DNA from 2 places in the Cupriavidus sp. SIMBA_020 genome. Region 2 is predicted to be linked to the other one. Evidence: predicted binding sites of a transcription regulator. Region 2 holds the regulator's gene; the other holds the start of a gene.
What was found. Region 2 encodes sigma-54, which starts transcription at its own class of promoters, with help from an activator protein. Its sites were predicted from a motif close to TGGCANGNAANCTGCTTT; they were not measured.

Region 1: the regulator sigma-54 is predicted to act here: its motif matches at 3,723-3,740, upstream of atzF (allophanate hydrolase).

Annotation. Positions count from the first base shown of each region.
Region 1 covers NZ_JAWRWU010000005.1:389,582-396,791, reverse strand. Annotated here, with positions in the region: gene SB751_RS13205 (PQQ-dependent sugar dehydrogenase) at 1-252, shown strand, start outside; gene SB751_RS13200 (restriction endonuclease) at 395-1,138, shown strand; gene SB751_RS13195 (DMT family transporter) at 1,206-2,108, shown strand; gene SB751_RS13190 (cation:proton antiporter) at 2,137-3,438, opposite strand; gene atzF (allophanate hydrolase) at 3,776-5,506, shown strand; gene SB751_RS13180 (ABC transporter substrate-binding protein) at 5,548-6,570, shown strand; gene SB751_RS13175 (ABC transporter permease) at 6,576-7,210, shown strand, end outside.
Region 2 covers NZ_JAWRWU010000007.1:304,237-311,446, forward strand. Annotated here, with positions in the region: gene hprK (HPr(Ser) kinase/phosphatase) at 58-1,029, opposite strand; gene SB751_RS16355 (PTS sugar transporter subunit IIA) at 1,086-1,541, opposite strand; gene hpf (ribosome hibernation-promoting factor, HPF/YfiA family) at 2,018-2,371, opposite strand; gene SB751_RS16365 (RNA polymerase factor sigma-54) at 2,422-3,903, opposite strand; gene lptB (LPS export ABC transporter ATP-binding protein) at 4,037-4,837, opposite strand; gene lptA (lipopolysaccharide transport periplasmic protein LptA) at 4,877-5,518, opposite strand; gene lptC (LPS export ABC transporter periplasmic protein LptC) at 5,582-6,217, opposite strand; gene SB751_RS16385 (SIS domain-containing protein) at 6,230-7,210, opposite strand, start outside.

The DNA.
Region 1 (7,210 bases), on a different contig from region 2:
GGCTACGTCTATCGCGGCGCAGCCCTGCCCGAACTCCAGGGCCGCTATTTCTATACCGACCTGTGCACCGGCAAGCTGGCCAGCTTCCTGTACCGCGACGGCGCCGTCTCCGAGCGGGTGGACTGGCCGGTCACCGCCAGCGGCAGCGTCTACTCCTTCGGCACCGACGCCGCGCAGGAACTCTATGTGTTGGCCGACCCGGGGACTTCATCCACGAGCGGCAAGGTGTATCGGGTGCAGCGGGCGCCTTAGGGGGAATAACGGGGCCGACTATGCCGTTGGCCTGTCGCAACACCCCCCTTGTGGCGAGCAGCGGCCGTGGCGGAACAGATGCTACTGTCCCCCGGGTAAAAACCAGAAGGCCGGTGTGCAGGCGCAAACGGCTCTGACTAGCATGCAAAAAAAAACGGAATCACGGACTGGGGACAAAATGGGCAGCGATGCAGGCTGGCTGCAGAAGGCCATGGATGCGGCCGCCCAATTTGTGGAGGCTGGCAAAGCCCTGCAAGGCAAGCAGGAAGATGACCAAAAGGATCGGGAGAAGCTGCTTCTGCAGTTTGATCGACCCCGAATCCCCACTGACGAATTCACGCTCGACCTGCTTCGGAGCTTGTCGTGGAACCGGTTCGAGGAACTGTGCAGCGCATACTTTGCTGCACATGGCTTCCGGACCGACAAAAAGAGCCACGGCGCCGACGGCGGCATTGATATCCGCCTCTACTTCAGGGACATGCCCGAGCCCGTAAAGCTGATTCAATGCAAAGGCTGGCGACGGAAGCGTGTTGATGTCGATCAAATTCGCGCATTGATGGGCGTCATGGCGCGCGAGAATGTCAAGGAAGGGGTATTCGTCACGATGTCGACCTTCACTCGCCCTGCCCAGGTTGAAGCGGCCGCCGGCAAGGTACTGCTGCTTGACGGCGAGACATTTGTCGAACGCCTCAGCATGCTGGATGCAGAGAGAAAAGCCCCCTTGCTACGAAAGGCCACGGAGGGAGAGTTCTGGCGGCCGATTTGCGCGCGCTGCGGCGTGGCCATGAACCCGGTGAAAAATGCCGAACGGCCATTCTGGGGATGTGCAAACTTCGCCCGCAAGAAATGCCGGTCAACGATTGCTCTGTCGAGCGGCCAAGGATAGCGTTCCGCAGCGCTCAAGGCGTTCCTGGCGGATAATCCCGCATCCCCACGACGCCCTCCCCACCCCCATGCATGCCAGCGCCACCCGACGCCTCGACGGGGCCACCCTGTTCCTGCTCACCTTCCCGCCACTGGCCTGGGCGGGCAACGCCATCGTCGGGCGGCTGGCCGCCGGTACGTTTCCGCCGATCACCCTGAACTTCGTGCGCTGGGTGCTGGCCGGGACCCTGCTGGGGCTCTACGCCTGGCGCGGGGTGGTGGAGCATCGCGCCACGCTGCGCCGGCATGCCGGGCTGCTCACGGCGATGGGCGTGCTGTCGATTGCCAGCTACAACGCGTTCCAGTATCTCGCGCTGACCACCTCGACGCCGATCAACGTGACGCTGATTGGCGCCTCCACGCCGCTGTTCCTGCTGATTATCGGCGCGCTCTTCTTCAGGGAGCGCATGCGGCCGTGGCATGTGGCCGGCGCGCTGCTGTGCCTGGTAGGGGTGTCCTTCGTGCTGGTGCGCGGGGATCTGGGGCGGCTGGCGCAGCTGGACTTCGTGCCCGGCGACCTGTTCATGCTCGCGGCGACCATCGCCTGGAGCGCTTACACCTGGCTGCTGCGCAAGCATCGCCCGGACCTGCCCCTGCCGGTGCTGCTGTTCGCGCAGATCGTGACCGGGGTGGTGGCCAGCGCGCCTGTCACGGCGTGGGAGCTGATGACCCTGCCGGCCCCCATCCCCTGGAACGGCAAGGTGCTGGGCATCCTGCTCTATGTGGCGACGATTCCCTCGCTGCTGGCCTACTTCGCCTGGGACCGCGCCATCGCCCGGGCCGGCGCGCAGTTGCCGGTGTTTTTCATCACGCTGACGCCGGTGTTCGCCGCCCTGCTCTCCACGCTGCTGCTCGGCGAGTCCCCCCACTGGTATCACGGCGTGGGGCTGGTCACCATCGCCGCGGGGATCGGGCTGGCGCAGCGGCGCTGAGAGGCGTTGCGTGGCGCTGAGTGGTCACCTAGCGCCGCAGCCGTTGATAAAAAGCCATCAGCGGCGTGGCCGTCAGGCCGTGCAGGACGATGGAAAACACCACGGTGCACAGCGTGGCGTGGATCAGGAAGGAACGCCATTCCTCCCCGGCGGCGTGCGTCAGGGCATAGGCCAGGTAGTAGAGCGAGCCGATGCCGCGAATGCCGAACCAGGCGGTCAGGCGCCGCTGGCCGCGCGCCAGGGGCAGGTCGAAGGTGGACGCATAGACCGCTAGCGGCCGGATCAGGCAGATCAGCAGCAGGGCCAGCGCCACGTACTGGGCGTGGAAGACCTCCCGGGTCAGCATCGCACCGATCAGCAGGGTGACGCACAGTTCGGCCAGCCGCTCGATATTGAACGAGAACTCCGAGGCGGTATGGGTCAGGTAGGCCGCAGCCTTGCGCGCGTGCGTGGAGGTGGTCTCGACATCGGCCGTATGCAGCGGCCCCATGACCTCCGCCGGCGAGGTGGCGGGATTCTCGCGGCGCTCCACCTGCCGCATTGCCAGCCCCGCCGCGAACACGGCCAGGAAGCCGTAGGTGTGAAGCAACAGCGCGGCGCCGTAGGAGACGCCGATCAGGCCGAGCGTGAGGAAGCTCTCCAGCCCCACCGCCTCGTGGAAGCGCAGGCGCAGGACCAGGATGGTCTTGCTGGCCAGCCAGCCCAGCAGCCCGCCGACGGCCAGCCCGCCAAGCGTGCTCCAGACCAGATCGACCGCCATCCAGCGCCCGCCCCACGGACCAAGCTCGTGATAGCCCAGCAGGCCAAGGCCGAGCATGACGAACGGGAATGCTGTGCCATCGTTCAGGCCGCCCTCGCCGGTCAGGCTGTAGCGCACCACGTCGCGATCCTCGGTATCGGCCATCTGCACGTCCGAGGCCAGCACGGGGTCCGTGGGCGCCAGGATCGCCCCGAGCAGCACCGCCACGCCCAGCGGCACCTGCAGCCACCCGGCCGCCACGGCGCACACGCCGCCGATGGTCAGCAGCATGGCCACGCTGGCCAGCCGCACCGGCAGGCGCCAGACGCGGTACGTCATCTGCACCCGCATCCGCAAGCCCACGCCGAACAGGGCGACGAGCACGGCCAGCTCGGTGATCCATTCCAGCACCTTCACGTGGCCCGGGTCGGTCAGGTCAAGCACGATCAGCCCGGCCCCGCCCGGCCCCAGCGCCATCCCCACTAATAGATACAGGCCGGACGGGGACATGGGCAGGCGCTTCACCATGGAGTCGATCAGCCCCATGGTGATCAGCAGCGCGCCAATGACCAATGCCCAGGTCGCGAACAAGCTGGCTCCCCTATTCGATACATCCCGGTCGAGACTTTCACAGTAGTCGGCGCGGCGGGCGGGCGCTGTCGGGCGGACCCCGTAGCGCCGTGTCAGTGAAGACCTCCCGACACTGGTGCGCGGGCGCACCGTGCAGGGGCTTGTGGATGGCCGGACGGGGGGGCTGGCGGGCGGCCAGACGCCCCCGGCGCTCCGACGACGCGGAATCGACCTCGCCACTAATCCACTGATTTCATTGAGATTTCCATCCCACGGGGCGGCAATTATCCGCCCAGAAGTGCCTTTGGCATGGCGATTGCTATCTTGTATCCAAGATTGGATTTCAGATAGGACACTCATGCGCACCTCTATCGCCGCTACCCCTGCGGCCAACCCAGCCGCCTCCGGCAAGGCCGATGCGGCGTGGATCGAGCGGTTCGACACCCCGGTCTCCGCCCCGCACCCGGATCACGCCCCGCTGGCCGGGTTGCGCTTTGCCGCCAAGGACAATATCGACGTGGCCGGCGTGCCGACGACCGCCGCCTGCCCCGAGTTCGCCTACGTGCCGGACGCCCACGCCACGGTGATTGCACGCCTGCTGGGCGCCGGCGCGGCGCTGGCCGGCAAGACCAACCTGGACCAATTCGCCTGCGGCCTGAATGGCACGCGCTCGCCCTACGGCGCCGTGCCTAACGCGTTCGACCCGGCCTATGTCAGCGGCGGGTCGAGTTCCGGTTCGGCATACGCGGTGGCCACCGGGGCGGTGGACTTCGCGCTGGGCACGGACACCGCCGGCTCGGGCCGTGTGCCCGCCGGGCTCAACAACATCGTCGGGTTGAAGCCGAGCAAGGGCCTGATCTCCGCCCACGGCGTGTTCCCCGCCGCGCAGAGCGTGGATTGCGTGTCGATCCTGGCGCGCACGGTGGCCATGGCAGTCCGCGTGCTCGAAGCCGCCGCCGGCCATGACCCGCAGGACCCGTATTCGCGTGCGTTGCCACTGGCGCGCACGCCGCTGCCCGCCGCGTTCCGTTTTGGCGTGCCGGCCGAGCCTGAGTTTTTTGGCGATGACCTCGCCCGCCGGGCCTTCGACGACGCCGTAGCCGCGCTGGAGGCGCTGGGCGGCCGCGCGGTGCCCATCGACTATGCCCCGCTCGCCGAAGCCGCCGCGCTGCTCTATGACAGCGCGCTGGTCGCCGAGCGCTACGCCGCCGTGCGCCCCTTCTTCGACCGCGCGCCGGGGGCGGTCATCGAGCCGGTTCGCTCGATCCTGGCCGCAGGCAGCCGCTACAGCGCCGCCGATGTATTCGATGCCCAGCACACGCTCCAGGCGCTGGCCCAGCGCGCGACTGCCATGTGGCAGGACATCGACGTGCTGTGCGTGCCCACGGCGCCGACGCATTGCACCATCGCCGCCATGCTGGCCGATCCGGTGGTGCGCAACCGTGAACTCGGCCACTACACCAACTTCGTCAACCTGCTTGACTACGCCGCGCTGTCCGTGCCCGCCAGCCTGCGCCCGGACGGGCTGCCGTTCGGCATCACGCTGATCGGCCAGGCCGGCAGCGACTGGCAACTCGCCGACCTGGGGCAACGCTTCCACCACGCCAGCGGGCTGACGCTGGGTGCGACGGGCGCCCCGCTGCCCGCGCCGGTAGGTATCGCCGCGCTCGCCCCGTCGCCGGCAACCCATCTGCCGCTGGCCGTGGTGGGCGCCCATCTCTCGGGCATGCCGCTGAACGGTCAGCTGACCGAACGCGGCGCGACGCTGGCCGAGGCCACCACCACCGCGCCGCGCTACCGCCTGCACGCGCTGCCCGGCACCACGCCGCCCAAGCCCGGCCTGCGCCGCGTGGACGCCGCAGAGGAAGCCGGCGCCGCCATCGCCGTAGAGGTCTGGCAGGTGCCGCTCGCCGCCGTCGGCAGCTTCCTGGCGCTGGTGCCGGCCCCGCTGGCGCTGGGCAGCATCGAGCTGGCCGATGGCCGCTGGGTCCATGGCTTCGTCTGCGAAGGCCATGCGCTGCAAGGCGCGCCCGATGTCAGCGCCCATGGCGGCTGGCGCGCCTATATCACGTCGCTCTCCGCCGCTTGACCGTCTTCCGAATCTCCAACTTTCACGCACAGGAACCCGCCATGACCCGCTCTACCACTCGCCCGGCCGCTGCTCCCGCCACGGTATCTCCCTCGCGCCGCCGCGCGCTGAAGGCCGGCGCCGCCGCGCTGTCCATGCTGGCCGCACCGGCCATCGTCCGCGCGCAGGGCACGCCCAAGCTGCGCATCGGCTACTGGCCGGTCGCCTCGGGCCTGCCCTTCTTTGCCGCCGTCGAAAAGGGCTATTTCAAGGAAGCCGGGCTGAACGTCGAGCCGATCAAGTTCGCCAGCCCCCAGCAGGTGATCGAGGCCATCCTGGCCGGCCGGTGCGACGGCAGCGCCAATGGCACCGCTTCGGCAGCACTGGCCATCGGTGACATTGCCCAGCCCGGCCTGCTGAAGATCTTCTGCACCAACCCGACCAACGCCAAGTTCGTGCTCGACGAATTCCTGGTGGCCAAGGACAGCCCGATCAAGACCGTGGCGGAACTCAAGGGCAAGCGCGTGGCGTGCGGCCCTGGCCTGCAGAACGTGGTGCTTGCCAAGACCATGCTGGAGCGTGCCGGGGCCGGCAAGATCAGCGTGACGGAACTGCCGATCGGCCAGCACGTGGCGGCGCTCGCCGCCGGCCAGATCGATGGGGTCTACTCGCTCGAGCCGACCGGCACCATCGGCCGGCTCAACGGCACCACGCGCACGCTGGAGGCCGGCGTGGTGGCGCGCTACATCCTCGGCGACCCGATGGCGCCGTGGCACGGCGGCTCGGCCAGCCTGACCACGGAGTTCCTCGGCAAGAACAAGGACGTAGCCAAGGCCTACCTGGCCGCCTACCGGCGCGGCGTGGTGCTGGTGCGCCAGAACCCGGCCGAGGCGCGCCCCTTCCTCAAGGGCTATACCGCCATCGAAGGCGCGCTGACGGCGGAAGTGCCGATGGCCGACTACCTGTTCTTCGATGAATTCAAGGCCAGCGACGCGGCCCACTTCCAGAAGTTCTACGACCTGTTCACCGAGAAGGGCATTTTCTCGCGCAAGGTGGACGTCAACACGCTGCTCTACAAGGCCTGACGACCATGTCCGAACTGTCTGATACCGCCGCCGTGCCGGCCACGGCTCCGCCCGCCGGCAAGTCCTGGGCGCCCCCGGCGTCAAACGACGCCGCCCCGCGCCGGCCCCTGGGTGACCGGCTGCTGCCGATGGTCGGCCCGCTGGTGCTGTTCGCCATCTGGGATCTCGTGGTCCGCTTCGGCCTGATCAAGCCGATCCTGCTGCCGAGCCCGGCCGATACGCTGGTGGCGCTGGCCACCGGGCTGGCCGGCGGCGAGCTGCTGGCGGACTTCGCCGTCACCGTGGCGCGGACGTTGCAGGCCTTCGCCATCGCGGCGGTGGTCGGCATGCCGCTGGGCGTGCTGCTGGGCAGCAATGAGCGGGCCTACCGCAGTGTGGAGTTCCTGATCGACTTCTTCCGCTCCACGCCGTCTTCCGCGCTGATTCCGCTGTTCCTGCTGATTTTCGGCGTGTCCGACATCAACAAGATAGCCATCGCCGCCTTCGGCGCCCTGCTGATCGTGGTCTTCAACAGCGCCTACGGCGTGATCAACGCGCGCAAGCAGCGCGTGATGGCGGCGCGCGTGATGGGCGCCTCCCGCTGGCGCATCTTCCGGGACGTGCTGGTCTGGGAGAGCCTGCAGCCGAGCTTTGTCGGCCT
Region 2 (7,210 bases):
CGATGCCCATTACAGCACAAACGATGGAGTGCCGGGGCGCGTTGACGCGCCCCCGCGTCAGAGCAGGCGGCCCTGGCCGCGCGAGACCACGTCCGCCTGCATGGCGGCGCGCTGGCGGTCCATGAAATCGCGCAGGGTGTCGATGCCGCGCAGGCGCAGTATCGTGTTGCGCACGGCCGCCTCCACCAGCACGGCAAGGTTGCGGCCGGCCGCAACCTGGATTTTCACCATGTGGATCGGCAGGCCCAGGACATCGAGATATTGCGAGTCCAGCGGCAGGCGCTCGAACTCGCCGTCGTTGCGGCGCACCAGCTGCACCACCAGCTTGAGCTTCATCTTCCGCCGCACGGCCGTCTCGCCGAAGATCGTCTTGATGTCGAGCAGGCCCAGGCCGCGCACTTCCAGCAGGTTCTGCAGCAGCGGTGGGCAGCGGCCCTCGATGAAGTCGGGCCCAAGTCGCACGAAATCGACGGCATCGTCGGCCACCAGGCCATGGCCGCGCGAAATCAGTTCCAGGCCCAGTTCGCTCTTGCCCAGGCCGGATTCGCCCATGATCAGCACGCCCATGCCGAGGATGTCGAGGAACACGCCGTGCATCGTCACGCGCGGGGCGGAGATGCGTGACAGGTAGAGCCGCAGGTGGTCGATCACGGCCGCCGACGACACCGGCGTGGTGAACAGCGGCGTGGACGAGCGCGTGCAGCGCAGCTCCAGGTCCGGCGGCGGCTCCATGCCATCGGCCACGACGAGGAACGGCGGCTCGAGCAGGATCAGCTCGCCCATCTGGCGCTTGCGCGGCTCATCGTCGAGCCGCTGGTAATACAGGATTTCCGGCTTGCCGAGCACCTGGATCCGGTTCGGGTGGATCAGGTTCAAGTGGCCGACGAGGTCCGCCGCCGAGGTGGCTTCACGGGCGAATTCCACGTCGAAGGCCCGGTCGGCGCCTTCCAGGCCGGCGACCCACGAGAGCTTGATGTCGGCTGCGTTGTCGTCGAAGATCGACTGCGAGGTGACGCCGGTGAGTTCCATGCGCGTATGACTTTCGGGGGCAGACAGGCCGTTTCAGGCGGCCGTTGGGGCGGGAGTCAGGGATGCCACTGCGTCAGCAGATCATGCACCGCTTCCGACGTGGGTAGCGTGGCGAGGCCCTCGCGCATCTCGCGGTCCGAGAGCAGCTGGGCGATTTCCGACAGGATTTCCAGATGTTGTTGCGTGGCCTGTTCCGGCACGAGCAGGAAGATCAACAGCGACACCGGCTTGCCGTCCGGCGATTCGAACGGGATGGGCTCGGCCAGGCGCATGAAGCCGGCCAGCGGCTGCTTGAGGCCCTTGATGCGGCCGTGCGGAATGGCCACGCCGGCGCCCAGGCCCGTGGAACCCAGCGATTCGCGCGCGAACAGGTTATCGGTCACGGTAGCGCGGGCCACGCCATGGTTGTTCTCGAACAGGAGCCCGGCTTGCTCGAAGACCCGCTTCTTGCTGGTGACGGTGACGTCGAGATGGATGTTGCCGGGTGGCAGCAATTTGGCCAAACGATTCATGGGCGATGCGCGAGAAGTCAGGTTAGCGGGCCGGGGCGCGAAGGCCGTCCCGCCGGATACGGGGCGAAGCTAGGGTACCGAGAACTTGTCTGGGACGCCCGCATTGGAGCGTCCGGCCATTATAGAGCAGGGCTCCACCGCGATTTTGCGATGCAGCGCCGGGGTCGCGGCGGTGCCACGACGTGCCGGCCGGCTTGCCCACCCGGGGTGTCCCGGGGCCGTCCTGTCGTTATTTGTATGGCGGAGCATACACCGTGGCGGGCGGCTTGCGAACACTTGTTCCCATTTTGACCGCTCCCGGGGGCCCCGGGTCGCCCTCGGGCGTGGCAATAAGGTAACGAAACATTCCAGGTGCCCGCACCGTCACCGCCATGGCGCGCGAGCATCAAAAAAGCCGCGCTGATTGCGCGGCTTGAGCTCTTCTTTTCAGTCCTCTGCAGGGTTGGCAACCGCTCTGCTTCCGGTTGCCTGCAGGTCTACTGCTGCGTCAGTTGCTGGGCGGCCATCTGGTACTTCACCGCCTCGCGATCATGGCCCTGTACGCGGTCCTTGTAGCGGATGACCTGGCGGTCGAGCTTGTCGACCAGACAGTCGATCGCCGCATACAGATCTTCATGATGCGCTTCGACGAAGATGTCCTTCCCCTTCAGATGCAGATTGATTTCCGCGTACTGGCGCCGGTCCTTCTCCTTGTGGTTGTCCACCGATAGCAGCACGCTCACGCCGATGACCTGATCGAAATGCCTGACAATTCGCTCCAGTTTCGTTTCCACATACTCACGCAGCGGGGGCGTGATGTCGAGGTGGTGTCCACTGATCTTGAAGTTCATAGCGCTTCTCCTTCTGAAAGAGCCGCACCAGGCAGGCGGTTGCGGCTCGGCTACAAAGTCTTGCGGAGATTCACTGCGGGGATCTTGAGCGCTTCGCGGTATTTGGCCACCGTGCGGCGTGCGACCACGAAGCCTTGCTCACCCAGCAGTTCGGCGATCCGGCTGTCGGAAAGGGGATTCCTGGGGTCTTCGGCTCCTATCAGTTGCTTGATCAGCGCGCGGATTGCCGTGGAAGAGGCCGCGCCGCCAGTCTCCGTGGAGACGTGGCTCCCAAAGAAGTACTTCAACTCGAAAGTACCCATGGGCGTGGCCATGTATTTATTCGTGGTGACCCGGGAAATGGTCGACTCATGTAAACCGAGTGTATCGGCTATTTCCCGCAAAACCAAGGGGCGCATCGCGATTTCGCCATGCGTGAAAAAGTTCTTTTGACGTTCGACAATGGCCTGAGAAACACGCAGGATCGTGTCGAATCGTTGCTGGATGTTCTTGATAAGCCACCGCGCCTCCTGAAGCTTCTGCTGCAGGCCCGCCGTCCCCGATTCGCCCTTCGCGCCGCGCAGAATCTGCGCATACATGTCGTTGATGCGCAGCCGTGGCATGACGTCCGGATTGAGCGCCGCGATCCACCCGCTGCCGCTCTTGCGCACGAACACGTCGGGCACCACGAAGTCGGCCTCGGGACGGTTGAACGCATGCCCCGGATACGGCGCCAGCGAGCGAATCAGTTCGTGAGCCGCCTTCAGTGCTATTTCGTCCACCTGGAGCGCTTTCTTTAGCCGTGTGTAGTCGCGCACGGCCAACAATTCCAGGTGATGGTTGACGATGGTCAGCGCCAGGTCGCGGTGCGGGTGCTTCAGGCGCCGCAATTGCAGGCTGAGGCACTCGGCGGCATTGCGCGCGCCCACGCCGGGCGGGTCGAAGCTCTGCAGCAGGGTCAGGATCGCGTGGACTTCGTCGATCTCGAATTCGAGTTCCTCGGGCAGTTCGGTGCAGATTTCCTCGAGCGAGGCGCTCAGGTAGCCGTCATCGTCGAGCGACTCGACCAGAAAGATGGCGAGGCCCTTGTCGCGCACCGAGATCTTCAGCGGGGCCAGCTGCTCCATCAGGTGCTCGCGCAGCGTGGGTTCGGCGTCGCGCAGCTGCATCGGCGTCTTTTCGTCCTCGTCGCCCTGCGGGCGGCGGGCAAAGTCGTCGAGGCTCCAGTCGCTGCCGTAGTCCTCGCTGCCGTTGTCGTTGTAGTTGTCGTCCTCGCCGCTGGATGCCCCGTCGCTGCGCGCGTCGCCGTTGGGCTGCGGCTCGGAGGAGGCCGGCGCCGGGGCGCTCTGGAGGTTGACCGAGCCATCGGCGGACACCCGCAGCGGGCTTTCGATCCAGTCGTTTTCGCGTTCGAGCAGGGGGTTTTCGGTGAGCGCCTGTTCCACTTCCTGCTGGAGTTCAAGCGTCGAGAGCTGCAACAATCGAATCGACTGTTGCAGCTGTGGGGTCAATGCCAGATGTTGCGAGAGACGAAGCTGAAGCGACGGTTTCATGCGACCTATTCTATGCGCATCCTTCCGACTATGGAACGGAAATTGCTATCGCCTATCGCTCTGGCTTCCTGATCGACCCCGGCTGTCGCCGTGGAGGCCGGGAGAAACGCGGCCGCGCGCGGCGGCCGATGGGTCACATGCGGAAGTTTTCGCCCAGGTAGACGCGTCGCACGGACTCGTTGGCGATGATTTCCTCAGGCTGGCCGGCAGCCAGCACCGTGCCTTCGCTGATGATGTAGGCGTGGTCGCAGATGCCGAGCGTCTCGCGCACGTTGTGGTCCGTAATCAGCACGCCGATATTGCGCGCCTTCAGGAAGCTGACGATGCGCTGGATTTCGCCCACGGCGATGGGGTCCACGCCGGCGAATGGCTCATCCAGCAGGATGAAGCGCGGCGCGGAGGCCAGCGCCCGGGCAATTTCCACGCGGCGGCGCTCGCCGCCGGAGAGCGAGAGCGCCGGGTTGTTGCGCAGGTGGGCGATCTGCAGGTCGTCCAGCAGCGAATCGAGGCGCCGTTCGATCTCCGCCTTCGGCAGCGACTTGCCGTTCTCGATCTGCAGCTCCAGCACGGCGCGGATGTTTTCCTCGACGTTGAGCTTGCGGAAGACCGAGGCCTCCTGCGGCAGGTAGGACAGGCCCATGCGGGCGCGCTCGTGGATCGGCAGGCCGCTGATGTGCTGGTCGTCCAGCACGATGTCGCCCTCGTCCAGCGCCACCAGGCCCACGATCATGTAGAACGATGTGGTCTTGCCGGCGCCGTTCGGGCCGAGCAGGCCCACCACCTCGCCGCTCTTCACGTCCAGCGAGACGTCCTTGACCACGGTGCGCGATCCGTAGCGCTTCTTCAGGTGGCGCACGACCAGCGTGCTGCTGTCGGTACGGGCGGCCGACGGGGCTGCGGCGGCGTTCGGGGCGAGCGTGGCGGAGTCGTTCATCAGGTCAATGCATGCGTGACGCGGCGGGCGCGTCCGGGTTCAGGGCTTGCCGGGCGCGGGCGCCGGCTTCAGTTCCAGCGGCGGCGGCGCGGCGGCGCCGCTGGCCTGGTCCGCGCGCGGCGAGAGCACGGCGCGCACGCGGCCGGACGGATTGCCGGTGGAGGTGTTGTTGTCGCCGCCCGCGGCCGTGTAGTACTCGTTGCGGCTGTCGTAGGTGATCACGGCGCCACGGATCTCGTCGACGGTCTTGGCGCCGGCGATCCGCGCCGCACGGGCATGGCCAATCAGCTTCGACATTTCCTGCTTGCCGTCGTACTCGATGCGGTCGCCCCAGCCGTCGATGTATTCGTCCACGCCGTCGCGCTTCTGCCGGATATACGCCTGGCGGCCCGGGTTGGCCGTGGCCACCGCGTACTGGTAGCCCTCGGGGTCGGTGCGGATCTGCGCGGCATCAGACTTCAGCACCATCGTGCCCTTGGTCAGCACCACGTTGCCGGTCAGCGTATAGATCTGCTTCACATCGTCGTAGCTGGCGTTGTTGGCCTCCAGCACCAGCGGCTTGTCCTTGTCGGCACGCTCCGCCAGGGCCGGCTGGGCCAGGGTCGCGCCAAGTGCGGCGATTGCCACCGCCAGGGCGGGCACGATGCGGCGACAGGACAACGTCGTCAGGGATGGGGTCATGGTGGTCAGCTGAGAGAATGACGGGCGATCCGTTGCCGGCGCCTGGCGTGCTTGTTGTTGTGCTTACTGCGTGGTCCGGGCCTGCCCCGACGGCGGATTCATGACGATGGTGCCGCGTACGTTGCCGAGCAATTGTACTTCGCGGGTGACATTGTTGAAGACCAGCCCGTTGGCGGTCATCACCGACGGCCCGCGCGTGAGCTGTACCGCTTTATCGGTCTTGACGATGTCGTCATTGACCAGCAACTGGAAATATTGCGACGCGGCGGTCATGCGCGGGTCCTTCGCCACATCGACGCCGGGCTGCCGCACCAGGAAGGCATTGCCGTACAGGTCGATCACGGAGCCCTCGGCGTTCATCACGCCCCGGTCCGCGTTGACCGTGACCGGGGGGCGGTCCGGCTGGTAGGCGCGCATGGCCGGCGTGGTCACCTCGTAGGTCTGGTCGTCCTCGAAATGGATCATCTTCACGCCGGTGAAGCGCATCTTGGTGGCGCCGGTGGTGTCCAGCTCCGTGGCCGAGAAGCGGTCCATGTAGTAGTCCGCCTCATGGCGCTTGGCGCGGTTCTGCGCGGCCTCGTCCTCATGGGGCGAGTTGATCTGCACCAGCCAGAACGTGCTGCCGGCCACCATCGCCATCAGCAGCAACGGCAGCAGCCGCATGACCAGACCGGAGATCCTGCCGAAGAAGTCCCGCATCGCCGGCCCCGTTCAGATGACCTTGGCGCGGGTCAGGTCATGGATGTGGAGCGCGCCCACGAGCTTGCCGTCGCCATCCACCACCAGCAGCTGGTTGATGCGGTTCGCCTCCATGATCTGCACGGCCTCCACGGCCAGATGGTCCTGGTTCACCACGTGGGGGTTGCGGTGCATGACCTCGCCGATGGGCACGGTGCGCCAGTCGCGCGGGGTTTCCAGCAGGCGGCGCAGGTCGCCATCGGTGAACACGCCGATGGCGTGGCCGTCCGGGTCCACCACGGCCGTCATGGCCAGGCCCTTGCGGGTGATTTCCATCAGTGCCTGGGCCAGCGGGGTGTTTTCACGCACCTCGGGCACGCCGTTGCCGGTGCGCATGACGTCGCGCACGTGGGTCAGCAGCTTGCGGCCCAGCGCGCCGCCCGGGTGCGAGCGGGCGAAGTCTTCCTCGCCAAAGCCGCGTGCGTCCAGCACGGCCACGGCCAGGGCGTCGCCCAGCGCCAGCGCCGCCGTGGTGCTGGCGGTCGGGGCCAGGTTCAGCGGGCAGGCCTCCTGGGCCACGGCGCCGTCCAGATGGGCGTCGGACAGCTTGGCGAGGTTCGATTCCGGGTTCCCGGTGACCGAGATCAGCCCGGCGCCGATGCGCTTGACGATCGGGACGATCGACAGCAGCTCGGCCGTCTCGCCGGAATTGGAGAACGCGATCAGCACGTCGTCGCGCGTGATCATGCCCAGGTCGCCGTGGCTGGCCTCGGCCGGGTGCACGAAGAACGACGGCGTGCCCGTGGAAGCCAGCGTGGCCGCCACCTTGCGGCCGATGTGGCCGGACTTGCCGATGCCGGACACGACCACGCGTCCGGTGCAGCCCAGGATCATCTGGACCGCCTTGGTAAACGCGGGCGTCAGTCGGTCAGCCAGCGCGGAAACGGCGTCGGCTTCGATCTTGAGGGTGTGGCGGGCGAGCTTAAGTGCTCGTTCCGCATCGAAATTGGCTAT